DNA from 4 places in the Micromonospora sp. HM134 genome. Region 1 is predicted to be linked to each of the others. Evidence: riboswitches for the same ligand, from Rfam matches in the RefSeq annotation. Region 1 holds a riboswitch; each other region holds the start of a gene.
The links. Region 1 has a riboswitch for cobalamin ahead of FJK98_RS22070 (acyl-CoA thioesterase). Riboswitches for the same ligand answer to the same signal wherever they lie in the genome.
Positions count from the first base shown of each region.

Region 2: it holds a riboswitch for cobalamin, as region 1 does, so the genes downstream of both, FJK98_RS13740 (ribonucleoside-diphosphate reductase subunit alpha) here and FJK98_RS22070 (acyl-CoA thioesterase) in region 1, are expected to answer to the same signal.
Region 3: it holds a riboswitch for cobalamin, as region 1 does, so the genes downstream of both, FJK98_RS12395 (acyl-CoA thioesterase) here and FJK98_RS22070 (acyl-CoA thioesterase) in region 1, are expected to answer to the same signal.
Region 4: it holds a riboswitch for cobalamin, as region 1 does, so the genes downstream of both, cobN (cobaltochelatase subunit CobN) here and FJK98_RS22070 (acyl-CoA thioesterase) in region 1, are expected to answer to the same signal.

Region 1 is NZ_CP041061.1:5,133,845-5,137,045, reverse strand. Features, by position in the region: gene FJK98_RS22080 (YcnI family protein) at 1-88, opposite strand, end outside; gene FJK98_RS22075 (LysE family translocator) at 692-1,150, opposite strand; gene FJK98_RS22070 (acyl-CoA thioesterase) at 1,323-1,835, opposite strand; cobalamin riboswitch at 1,975-2,107, opposite strand; gene FJK98_RS22065 (hypothetical protein) at 2,164-2,424, opposite strand; gene FJK98_RS22060 (superoxide dismutase) at 2,430-3,044, opposite strand; gene FJK98_RS22055 (Fur family transcriptional regulator) at 3,130-3,201, shown strand, end outside.
Region 2 is NZ_CP041061.1:3,168,077-3,171,277, reverse strand. Features, by position in the region: gene FJK98_RS13750 (oxidoreductase) at 1-301, opposite strand, end outside; gene FJK98_RS13745 (helix-turn-helix transcriptional regulator) at 429-1,316, shown strand; cobalamin riboswitch at 1,345-1,558, shown strand; gene FJK98_RS13740 (ribonucleoside-diphosphate reductase subunit alpha) at 1,678-3,201, shown strand, end outside.
Region 3 is NZ_CP041061.1:2,805,037-2,808,237, reverse strand. Features, by position in the region: gene metE (5-methyltetrahydropteroyltriglutamate--homocysteine S-methyltransferase) at 1-914, shown strand, start outside; partial or broken gene FJK98_RS34810 (ECF transporter S component) at 1,393-1,533, shown strand; cobalamin riboswitch at 1,667-1,887, shown strand; gene FJK98_RS12395 (acyl-CoA thioesterase) at 2,003-2,515, shown strand; gene FJK98_RS33975 (LysE family transporter) at 2,688-2,876, shown strand; gene FJK98_RS12385 (superoxide dismutase) at 2,852-3,121, opposite strand; gene FJK98_RS12380 (Fe-Mn family superoxide dismutase) at 3,127-3,201, opposite strand, start outside.
Region 4 is NZ_CP041061.1:3,803,924-3,807,124, forward strand. Features, by position in the region: gene FJK98_RS16230 (hypothetical protein) at 1-124, shown strand, start outside; cobalamin riboswitch at 933-1,062, shown strand; gene cobN (cobaltochelatase subunit CobN) at 1,372-3,201, shown strand, end outside.

The DNA.
Region 1 (3,201 bases):
GCGCCTGCGCCGGGCCGACCGGCGCGATCGCGACCGCCGCTCCCGCGAGCAACGCCAGGGCGATCCGGCCCGGTACATGCTGTCGCATCGTTCATCTCCTCCTGCTGGGCGTGCCTTCGCTGGCCTTCAGCGGCGGCTATCGCACGATGTTCATCATGGTGGGGAGGCCGTCGGGTGGCGTGTGGGGGTGTGCCAGGCGATGTGGCCGTCCGGTCGCACCAGAAGGCCACCGGTGTCGTGCAGGCCGCACTGGTCGAGGAAGACCGTTCGCGCAGATGGCGACATCACTCGGTCGAGGTGGTGGACGGTCAGTGGAAACCCGACCTTCTGCTGCTCGGCCGCAGTCGAGGCCCAGGCCGCGTCGGGCCGGCGAGCAGGATGAAACCGTCGCCTGCGACCAGGTCGAGGGTGGACCGGGTCTGTTCCGGGTCGAGCCAGACGTGGGGGAGACGGTGGCCCGGCCGGCCGGTGGGGACGTAGTCGGCCACCGGATCCCCGGCAGGCGGGGCCGTGCCATCGGCGATGACGGCGGCGGAGGTGTAGTGGTGGCGAACACCGCCGGTCAACCACCGTCGGCTGCGGCCTGACTGCGGGGTCCCCGTGCCGGTCGTCGGGCACGGGGACTCCGCACAGCGCCGACGACCGGACCACGGCGGGCCGCCGATCCGGGACCAGCCGTGGGACAGCGCGGTCATCCGCTGGTGGCCAGGCGGACACCCAGGGCGATGAAGGCCACCGCGCAGACCCGGCTGATCCGCCGAGACCACCGACCGTCGGTCACCCGGCCGGCGAACCTGCCCGCCCCGGCTCCGAGAGTGACATCGACGGTGAGCTGCACCACGACGAAGATCGCACCGAGGAGCACCAGCTGCGCCGTCACGTCGCCAGTCGCCGGGCTGACGAACTGCGGCAGGAAAGCCACACTGAACAGGATCATCTTGGGGTTGAGGAGATTGGTCACCAACCCGCGGAGGAACGCCCCGCCACTGCGGCTGTTCCGCTGCGCCGTGGTGGAAGCCGTCGCCCTGCCGTCGCGGAGGGCCCGAACCCCGAGGACGATCAGATACGCCGCCCCGGCCCAGCGGATCGCGGCGAACAACACCGGCGACGCGGAGACCACTGCGGCGAGACCACAGACCACCGTCGCCACATGTACCGCCTCGCCCGGCCGCGACCCCGAGCGCGGCGACCGCGCCGGCCCGGGCGCCGTAGCGGGTCGCATTGGCCAGGACGAACATCATGTCCGGCCCAGGAGTGACCATGAGGACGGCGATGGCGGCAAGGTAGCCGGCCAGGGTGGCCACGGACAGCCCGAGCACCACTCAGCCCTCCTCAGCACCGTCGAGCAACGCCCGCCGAAGAGCGAGCCGGTGCTCCCGCCGGATCTGCGCCTCCCGGTAACGACGCCGGTCACCATCGGTCTCCGGCAGCAGCGGCGGCACGGCTCGCGGCTGACCGTCGTCGTCGACGGCGACCATCACCAGGTGGGCGGTGGCCACGTCCACCGGCGGTACCGCCCGGTCCCAACGGTCCGCGCTGACCTTGACGGCGACCTCCATCGAGCTGCGGCCGGCCCAGGTGATCCGGGCATCGACGTGCACGACGTCGCCGACCCGTACGGCCCGTAGGAAGGCGGTCTCGTCGATGGCGGCGGTGACCGCCGGGCCGTCGGAGTGTCGGGCGGCGACCACTCCGGCGACGGAGTCGATGAGGTTGAGGATCCGACCGCCGTGGACGGTGCCCATCAGGTTGGTGTGGTGCTGGTCCATGATCTGCGACAGGGTCAGCCGTGACGCCGACGGGGGCCGGCCGGTGAGTGTGGTGCTCTCGTGCATGGTTCATCCGTCCTCGGGAAGCACACCGACCGACCAGCCGGCACGCACGTCGAGGACACGCCGCAGCGCATCACCCGCCCGACCCGCCCGCGAGGTCGACGGCAGCGCACCCACCTCGTGGATGCGCAGCGCGGGCAGGTCTTCGGACTCGTGGGCGTGATCCGGATGCCGGATCTCCTACTGGCCGTCGCTTCCCAGGCCGTGCGGCCCAGTGCTGGTGACGGCGGTCGTTCCCACTCACCGCTGCGGGGCAGTCCCGGATTCCCACCGGTCGGTGCCGTCGGCACGTCTGGTGGTGCCGGCGGCACCGACCGGATGACCACCGCCGTCAGCTGTCGGGCGGAGTGGCGGTGACGGCGACGAGCAGGGACAGTTCCCGCACGAGATCGTCCATGGACTGGCCGCTCTGCGCGCGGAGCAGCCCGAGGCTCAGATCGGCCAGCAGGTAGAAGCCGAGGCTCTTGGCCTGCTCGGAACCGAACGCGGCGAGCAGCTCCTCGGCGCCGCCGAGGTCACCGCGGTGCTTGGCCGCGATGACCCCGGCGGCGCGTTGGACCAGTTCGGCCGCTGCCGGGGTGGGGCTGGTCACGCCGATCAGATCTTTGGCGTGGTGGCGCGGGCGGCGTCGAAGCGGGCGATCACGTCCGGCCAGTTGACCAGGTTCCACAGCCGGTCGACGTAGTCCGGCCGGACGTTGCGGTACTGCAGGTAGTAGGCGTGCTCCCAGGCGTCGAAGACCAGCAGTGGAACGGAGCCCTGGCCGACGTTGCCGTGGTGGTCGTAGACCTGCTCCACGATCAGCCGCTGTCCGAGTGGTTCCCAGGCAAGCACGCCCCATCCGGAGCCCTGCACGCCCTTGGTGGCGGCGGACAGCTGCCCGGCGAACGCGTCGAACGTGCCGAAGTGCTCCTCGATCGCGGCGGCCAGCTCGCCGTCGGGACGGTCACCGCCGTCCGGGGAGAGGTTGTTCCAGAAGATCGAGTGCAGTACGTGCCCGGACAGGTTGAACGCGTACGTCTTCTCCAGGCCGACCAGGGTCGAGAAGTCTCCCTTCGCTCGGGCCTCGGCGAGCTGCTCCAGGCCGTCGTTGGCGCCCTTGACGTACGCGGCGTGGTGCTTGTCGTGATGCAGCTCCAGGATCTGCCCCGACATGGCCGGCTCCAGCGCGCCGTAGTCGTAGGGCAGATCGGGCAGGGTGTAGACCGCCATCAGAACTCCTCGGACTTGCTGCCAATCTTACGCTCTTGCCACTATCTTGCAATAGAACTGGTGATCGTGCGGCGAGGAGCGGCGGTTGACCACATCGGAGACCGAGCGGGTGAACCCCGCGATGCAGCGATTACGCCGCGCTGGCCTGCGCAACACC
Region 2 (3,201 bases), 2.0 Mb from region 1:
CGAGCAGCACCGCACCGGCGTTGTTGACCAGCAGGTCGAGCACCGGACGGTCGGCGGCCAGCGAGGCGGCGAATTCCCGTACCGAGGCGAGGGAGGCGAGGTCCAGTTCGCGTACCTCGGCGTCGCCGCCGATGTGACGGGCGGCCTGCCGGCCGGCGGCGGTGTCGCGCACGGCGAGCACGACCCGCGCGCCCCGGCGGGCCAGGGCGGTGGCGGTGACCAGGCCGAGGCCGGAGTTCGCGCCGGTCACGACGGCGGTGCGGCCGTGCTGGTCGGGGATGTGGTCGGCGGTCCAGGTCATCTGCTGCTCCCTGACGGTCGGGTGGGACCGCCGACGCTAGGGGCCGGCCGGGCGGGACCGGTCGTACCCGGTTGCCTAGGTCCCGCAGACCTACCCGCGCCGGTCCGGGCCGCGCCACACTGGCGACATGACCCACCCGTACGCCCGTGAACTCGGTGACTTCCTGCGCGCCCGGCGCGGCCGGCTGCACCCCCGCGACGTCGGCCTGGAGCCGGGCGGGCGACGCCGGGTCACCGGGCTGCGCCGCGAGGAGCTGGCGCTGCTGGCCGGGTTGAGCACCGACTACTACCAGCGGATGGAGCAGGGCCGGGAGGTACGCCCGTCCGACGACGTGCTGGACGGGCTCGCCGCCGCGCTCGGCCTCGACGACGCGGAACGCCGGCACCTGTTCACCCTGGCCCGTGCCGCCCGCCGGCCGCTGCCCGCCCGGGTCGACCACGGCCCGGAGCGGGTGCCGGAGAGCACCCGGCGGCTGCTGCGGGTGATGGACACCCCGGCGGTGGTGCTCGGCCGCCACCTGGACCTGCTCGCCTGGAACACGTGGGCGGTGGCGCTGCTCGGCGACCCGGCGGGCTACCCGCCGGACCGGCTCAACATGCTGCTGCTGATGTTCGACGAGGCGGCGACCGGTGCCCGGCGCTGCGCGGCCTGGGAGCGGCAGGCCATGGACTACATCGGCATGATGCGCGCCGCCGTCGCCACCGACCCCACCCACCCCCGGGCCACCGCCGTCGTCGGCGAGCTGAGCATCCGCAGCGCCGAGTTCCGGCGGCTGTGGTCCCGGCACGACGTGCGCGGATCGGTCAACGGCACCAAGACCTTCCAGGTCCCCGAGGTCGGTGACATCGTCCTGGACTGGGACACCTACCCGCTGCCCGGCAACCCCGGCCCGGTCATGCTGGTCTTCACCGCCGAGCCGGGCAGCGCCGACGCCGACGCGCTGCGGCTGCTGGCGTCACTGCGGGCAACCGGCCGGTCGGATGAGAGTTATCCGACACGCCGACGCGACATCTAGTGTTGCCTCTCCCCCATCCACGCCATATATGGTGTGCCACGCAGCTGGTTCGACCGGGCCCGGTGGTCCGGTCGAGGCAACAGGGAACCCGGTGGGAATCCGGGACTGCCCCGCAGCGGTAAGTGGGAACGACCGCCGTCATCGAGCACTGGACCGCGAGGTCTGGGAAGCGACGGCCAGTAGGCGACCGGACCCGGTCACGCCCGCGAGTCCGAAGACCTGCCAGTGCGCCGTGCGCTGCTGCGCGCGGCGGTCGGAGGTCGCGCGGGACGACCGACGCCAGCACCCGGGCCGGCCGCCGTGCCGCGCCCGTTGGCGTTCTCCCGCGTCCGATGGCCATCGGTGACAGCGAGGAGAGGTCATGACGAACGTAGCGGAGAGCCTACCGTCCGATGTCGACGGCGCGGGGCCACGCCGGCCGGCGATGCGGGTACGCAAGCGCGACGGCGACACCGAGCCGGTGGACGTCAACCGGATCGTCACGGCCGTCGCCCGATGGGCCGCCGACCTGGACGAGGTCGACCCGCTGCGGGTGGCCACCAGGACGATCAGCGGCCTCTACGACGGGGCGACCACCGCCGAGCTGGACAAGTTGTCGATCCAGACGGCGGCGGAGCTGATCGGCACGGAACCGCAGTACTCCCGGCTGGCAGCGCGGTTGTTGGCCGCGTACGTGGAGAAGGAGGTACGCGGGCAGGAGGTGACCTCGTTCAGCGAGTCCATCCGGTACGCCCACGGCCTCGGCCTGATCGCCGACGACACCGCCGCGTTCGTGGCCCGGCACGCCCGGCAGCTCGACGACGCCGTCGACCCGGCCGGTGACCTGCGGTTCGAGTACTTCGGGCTGCGTACGGTGGCCGACCGTTACCTGCTGCGGCACCCGCAGTCGCGGCTGGTGGTGGAGACGCCGCAGTACTGGCTGCTGCGGGTGGCCTGCGGGCTGTCCAGCACGCCCGACGAGGCGGTCGGGTTCTACCGGCTGATGTCGTCGCTGGCCTACCTGCCGAGTTCCCCGACGTTGTTCAACTCGGGCACCCGGCACACCCAGATGTCGTCGTGTTTCCTGGTCGACTCGCCGCGCGACGAACTGGACTCGATCTACGAGCGCTACCACCAGGTGGCGAAGCTGTCGAAGTTCTCCGGCGGCATCGGCATCTCCTTCACGCGGGTGCGCGGCCGGGGCGCGCTGATCCGGGGCACCAACGGCAGGTCGAACGGGATCGTGCCGTTCCTGAAGACCCTCGACGCCGGGGTGGCGGCGGTCAACCAGGGCGGCCGGCGCAAGGGGGCGGCCTGCGTCTACCTGGAACCCTGGCATCCGGACATCGAGGAGTTCCTGGAGCTGCGGGACAACACCGGCGAGGAGGCCCGGCGTACCCACAACCTCAACCTGGCCAACTGGATCCCCGACGAGTTCATGCGCCGGGTCGAGGCCGACGGCGAGTGGTCGCTGATCGACCCGTCGGACGCCCCGGAGCTGCCCGACCTGTACGGCGAGGAGTTCGACGCCGCGTACCGGGTCGCCGAGAAGAAGGCGGTCCGCACGGTGCGGGCCCGGGACCTGTACGGGCGGATGATGCGCACCCTGGCGCAGACCGGCAACGGGTGGATGACGTTCAAGGACCCGGCGAACCGGCTGTCCAACCAGACCGGCGTGCCGGGCAACACGATCCACCTGTCCAACCTGTGCACCGAGATCCTGGAGGTCAACAGCGACACCGAGACGGCGGTGTGCAACCTCGGGTCGGTCAACCTGGGCGCGCACCTCACCGACGACGGCGTCGACTGGGACAAGCTGCGCGGGACGGTCCGCACGGCGGTGGTGTTCCTGGACCGGGTGATCGACATCAACTACTACCCGGCCGAGCAGGCGGCGGTGTCGAAC
Region 3 (3,201 bases), 2.3 Mb from region 1:
GCACTCTCGACGACGCCGGCTACACGCAGCGGATACGCGCCGAGGTGGAGCAGGTCATCCGGTTGCAGGAACGGCTGGGCCTGGACGTGCTGGTGCACGGCGAGCCGGAACGCAACGACATGGTCCAGTACTTCGGCGAACAACTCGACGGTTTCGCCGCCACCACCCACGGATGGGTGCAGTCCTACGGGTCCCGTTGCGTCCGACCGCCGATCATCCACGGTGACGTGGCCCGCCGGGCACCGATGACCGTCGCGTGGTCCACCTACGCCCAGTCGCTGACCGACCGTCCGGTCAAGGGCATGCTCACCGGCCCGGTCACCATCCTGGCCTGGTCGTTCGTCCGCACCGACCAGCCCCTGGCCGACACCGCCGACCAGGTGGCACTCGCGCTGCGCGACGAATGCCACGATCTGGAGGCCGCCGGCATCCGGATCATCCAGGTCGACGAACCCGCCCTCCGCGAGACCCTGCCGCTGCGTCGGGCCGACCAGAAGGCCTATCTGGACTGGGCGGTCGGCGCGTTCCGGCTGGCCACCGGCGGCGTCGCCGACGACACTCAGATCCACACCCACCTGTGCTACAGCGAGTTCGGTGAGGTGATCACCGCCATCGACGCGCTCGACGCCGACGTCACCAGCATCGAGGCGTCCCGGTCGAAAATGGAGGTTCTCGACGACCTGGCCGCGATCGGTTACCGCCGGGGCGTCGGCCCCGGGGTGTGGGACATCCACTCGCCCCGCATCCCACCCCACCACGAGGTGGTCGACGCGCTCCGCCGGGCCGTCACGGCCGTGCCCGCCCGACGGCTGTGGGTCAACCCGGACTGCGGCCTGAAGACCCGCACCTATCCCGAGGTCGAGGCGACCCTCCGACACCTCGTCGCCGCCGCCGCCGAGGTCCGCGCGAGCTGATCGGACTGTTCCGGGCGGACCTGCGGGATCCGCCCGGAACAGCGCGTCGAGTAGACCGGCCTCTCCGGTCCGCCGGCAAGATCGAGCGGCTCGGGAGATCATCGGAGTGCGTGGCGCGGTGTCGGTCCGGAAACGGTCGACGGTTGTCAGGTCCGTTGGGTGTCTGTCAGCTCCCTGATCCGTCTGTCGGCGTCACGCCGGGCCGCGCAGCAGCTCTGCGTGGCGTCGAGGATCTGCCGGATGTCGCTGAGCAGTTTGTTCAGGGCGTCTAACTGGCCGGTCCGCTCGGCTGGTTCCTCGATGATGCCCGCAGTCGCGGCACCGGAGGATGACCGATGGGGCCCTTGCGCTGGTGACGCTTGCACCGGAGTCTCCTTTTGCTGAGTCGCAAGAACTCGGCAGGGGCGGTGCGGTCGCACGCAGCACCGGATGTCGTGCTGTCGCCGATGGTCGACCCGCCCTCAGAAGGTCGCCGTCCACGGCCGTCACCTCGACGTTCGGCTGGGACACCGGGCGGGCGATCACGACGGCGGTGGCGGTCGTGCTGGCCGGCCCGGCGGTGCTGGCCGGACTGCGGCGGGCCGCCCGGCGGGCCGCGTTCGGCGCACCCGTCACCTTTGGCCGCACCCGCGCCGCAGCCGGCGGGGTGCGGTGCGACCGGACCCGGGTCCGTCCGCCACCGCCGAGGCGGGCGGTCAGGGAGGTGGGTCACATCAGGCCCCGGAGCGGCTGGTGGACTGACCGGTCGCGGATAGGCTGTTGCTGGCGCTGGTTCGCCCGGACGTTCGTCACGCCTGGGCGTCGTAAGAGGGAACCCGGTGGGAATCCGGGACTGCCCCGCAGCGGTGAGTGGGAACGACCGCCGTCATCAGCACTGGGCCGCACGGCCTGGGAAGCGACGGCCAGTAGGAGATCCGGGGTGTCCGGGTCACGCCCACGAGTCCGAAGACCTGCCCGCGCTGCGCATCCACGAGGTGGGTGCGCTGCCGTCGACCTCGCGGGCGGGTCGGGCGGGTGATGCGCTGCGGTGTGTCCTCGACGTGCGTGCCGGCTGGTCGGTCGGTGTGCTTCCCGAGGACGGATGAACCATGCACGAGAGCACCACACTCACCGGCCGGCCCCCGTCGGCGTCACGGCTGACCCTGTCGCAGATCATGGACCAGCACCACACCAACCTGATGGGCACCGTCCACGGCGGTCGGATCCTCAACCTCATCGACTCCGTCGCCGGAGTGGTCGCCGCCCGACACTCCGACGGCCCGGCGGTCACCGCCGCCATCGACGAGACCGCCTTCCTACGGGCCGTACGGGTCGGCGACGTCGTGCACGTCGATGCCCGGATCACCTGGGCCGGCCGCAGCTCGATGGAGGTCGCCGTCAAGGTCAGCGCGGACCGTTGGGACCGGGCGGTACCGCCGGTGGACGTGGCCACCGCCCACCTGGTGATGGTCGCCGTCGACGACGACGGTCAGCCGCGAGCCGTGCCGCCGCTGCTGCCGGAGACCGATGGTGACCGGCGTCGTTACCGGGAGGCGCAGATCCGGCGGGAGCACCGGCTCGCTCTTCGGCGGGCGTTGCTCGACGGTGCTGAGGAGGGCTGAGTGGTGCTCGGGCTGTCCGTGGCCACCCTGGCCGGCTACCTTGCCGCCATCGCCGTCCTCATGGTCACTCCTGGGCCGGACATGATGTTCGTCCTGGCCAACGCGACCCGCTACGGCGCCCGGGCCGGCGCGGTCGCCGCGCTCGGGGTCGCGGCCGGGCGAGGCGGTACATGTGGCGACGGTGGTCTGTGGTCTCGCCGCAGTGGTCTCCGCGTCGCCGGTGTTGTTCGCCGCGATCCGCTGGGCCGGGGCGGCGTATCTGATCGTCCTCGGGGTTCGGGCCCTCCGCGACGGCAGGGCGACGGCTTCCACCACGGCGGAGCGGAACAGCCGCTGTCAGGCCGCAGCCGGCGGTGGTTGACCGGCGGTGTTCGCCACGAGTAAGGACAGCTCCCGTACCAGTTCGTCCATGGACTGCCCGCTGCCGGCCCGGACCAGGCCGAGCGCGAGGTCGGCGAGCAGGTAGAAACCGAGGGTTCTGGCCTGCTCGCCGGAGAACGCGGCGAGGAGTTCCTCCGCGCCGGCGTGGTCGCCGCGGTGGGTGGCGGCGATGACCCCGGCGGCGCGTTGGACCAGCTCCGCTGCGGCGGGGGTGGGTGCGCTCACCGGGTTCAGAGCGTGGGACCCGTGGCGCGGGCGGCGTCGAAGCGGGCGGTCACGTCGGCCCAGTCGACCAGGCCCCACAG
Region 4 (3,201 bases), 1.3 Mb from region 1:
CCCGCGTACGGCGGCGAAGCTGGCCCACCGGCACGCGGTACCCCTGTACGAGGCGGCGAAGACCGGATACCCGGAGCGGATGCGGGCCTGGAACCGGGCCCATCCCGAGCGCCGCCTCCGCTGATCCCCCCCCAGCGGCGCGTGGGGTACGGCGGAGGCCGTGGGGTGCGGCCCCGGGGTGGGGTGCGGCCCCGGGGTGGGGTGGCTGCGGTGGCGGCTGCGCGCGCCGGGCCGCCGGCCGCCCCGGGGCGGGGGTAGGTCGACGCGGGCCCCTTTCGAGCTGATGACGGTGACGGATCGGGGCCGGCCGGGCGGGGACGACCCGGACCGCCCGGCCGGGGCGACCGCAGTGTCGGGCCGGGGTGACCCCAGTGTCGGGCCGGGGCGACCGCAGTGTCGGGCCGGGGTGACCCCAGTGTCGGGGTGGCGCGGCCCGGCGGCACCGGGCCGGGGCAGCCCTGCGGCGTCGGGTGGGTGGCCGACGCTGCCGGCCTGGCCACCGTCCGGTCAGGCCTGACCACGCCGGCCCCGAGTCGGTGACGTCATCAGCTCGACAGCGTGTGACAGAGGTATCCCGACCGCCCGTGGCCGGCCAGCCACCGGCAACGGGCCGTCCGGCAACGGGCGGCCTGGGGGACGACCCGCCCGGGGACGGCACACCCGGGTCGGCTCCGCGCCGGTCGGTGGGCGGGACGGGACCGTCGGCGGGCACCTGAGGAGGGCCCGGCGCGTCCGACGCAGGGCGGTTCGGGTCGGCCGTCGGGACGGGGCGGGCCGATCCGTGGGATGCGGGGAGCGGGTGCCGACCCCGCTGGACGACGAGAGCCGCCGCCGGCCTGGCCACGGGGGTCGATCGGTGCCGCCGTGGGGCCGGTGGCCGCCGTTGACCTCGGGGTGAGGAGTGTGGCAGCATTCGCGGCCTGACGGCAGTGAAGGAAGTCGGTGCGATTCCGACGCGGTCCCGCCACTGTCACCGGGGAGCGATCCCCCCTCGTGGGTCACGACCGTGCGTGCACGGTTGGAAGGCCGGGGGTGAGCATCGATCCGGAAGCCAGGATACTTCGGCCGTCGGAGAACCCCAGGGCGTGGACACCCGAGGAGGACCCGATGACGCGCAGCGTCACTGCCGACCCGATGACGGTCGGTGATTCCCGCAGCACCGTCGAGCCCGCGCCGCCGCGTGCTCCCACCCCTCCCACCGCCGCCGGTCGTCGCCGGGGCGGTCGGCCTGCCACGTACCGCTGACGGCCGGTCCGGGTGCCCCGTCGTCGGCGGGGCGCGTCGGACCTCCGCCGCCGCTGACCGGCGTCCCTCCCGCCCCGCTCGGCCCGGCCCTGCGGCCGAGCCGGACGTCACTCTCCGGAGCTGCACGTGCGCATCCTGCTGCTGTCCACCGCCGACACCGATCTGCTCGCCGCCCGCACCAGCGCCGCCGACTACCGCCTCGCCAACCCCACCCGGGTCGACGTGGCCGCCGTACCGGCCCTGCTCGACGGGGTCGACCTGGCCGTCGTACGGCTGCTCGGCGGGCGGCAGGCGTGGCCGGACGGCCTCGCGGCGGTGCTCGGCTCCGGCGTGCCCACGATTGTGCTCGGCGGCGAGGCGGTGCCCGACGCGGAGCTGATGGCGGCCTCCACGGTGGCCTCCGGGGTGGCCACCGAAGCGCTGTCCTACCTGGTGGAGGGGGGCGCGGAGAACCTCGCCCAGCTCGCCCGGTTCCTCTCCGACACGGTCCTGCTCACCGGTGAGGGCTTCGACCCGCCCACCCCCACCCCGCCGTACGGCATCCTCGACCACCGCCGCCCGACCGCCCCGGGCGACCCCGCCGACCCGGCCGATCCGGCGGCCGGGACGGACGGGCTGCGGGGGGACGGCGGGCGGCCGACGGTGGGGATCGTGTTCTACCGGGCGCACGCGCTGGCCGGCAACACCGGATTCGTGCGGACCCTGGCCGACGCGGTCGACGCGGCCGGCGGCGAGCCGCTGCCGATCTTCTGCGGCTCGCTGCGCGGGCTCACCCCCGGCGACGGGCCGCTGGACCTCTTCGCCCGCTGCGACGCGCTCGTCGTGACCGTCCTCGCCGCCGGGGGGACGGTCGCCGCCGACGCCTCCGGCGGAGGCGACGAGGACGCCTGGGACGTCGGCGCGCTCGCCGCCCTCGACGTTCCGGTGATCCAGGCGCTCTGCCTGACCAGCACCCGGGAGCAGTGGGCGGCCAGCGACGCCGGGCTGTCCCCGCTGGACGCGGCGATGCAGGTGGCCATCCCCGAGTTCGACGGCCGGATCGTCACCGTGCCGTTCTCGTTCAAACGGATCGACGCCGACGGGCTGTCGGTCTACGCCGCCGACGCCGAGCGGGCCGCCCGGGTCGCCGGGATCGCCGTCCGGCAGGCCCGGCTGCGGCACCTGCCCAACGCCGACAAGCGGGTGGCGATCGTGCTCAGCTCCTACCCGACGAAGCACTCCCGGGTCGGCAACGCCGTCGGCCTGGACACCCCCGCCTCGGCTGTCCGCCTGCTCGCCGCCCTCGCCGAAGCCGGATACCACCTCGGCGACGCGCCACCACCCACCGACGGGGACGCGCTGATCCACGCGCTGATCGCCGCCGGTGGCCACGACGTCGAATGGCTCACCCCGGAACAGTTGGCCGCCGCCGAGGCCCGGGTGCCGGGGGAGACCTACCGGCGTTGGTTCGACCAGGTGCCGGTCGACCTGCGGGACCGGATGCGGGAACACTGGGGTGAGCCACCCGGCCAGCTCTACACCGACGACGGTGACATCGTCCTGGCCGGGCTGCGGTTCGGCAACGTCACCCTGCTGATCCAGCCGCCGCGCGGCTTCGGCGAGAACCCGATCGCCATCTACCACGACCCCGACCTGCCGCCCAGCCACCACTACCTGGCCGCCTACCGGTGGCTGGCCGCGCCGGTCGCCGACGGCGGCTTCGGCGCGGACGCGGTGGTGCACCTCGGCAAGCACGGCACCCTGGAGTGGCTGCCCGGCAAGGGCCTCGGCCTGGCCGCCGACTGCGCCCCCGACGCCGTCCTCGGTGACCTGCCACTGGTCTACCCGTTCATCGTCAACGACCCCGGCGAGGGCACCCAGGCCAAACGGCGGGCGCACGCCGTCGTGGTCGACCACCTGGTGCCCCCGATGGCCCGCGCCGAGACCTACGGCGAGCTGGCGAAACTCGAACAACTG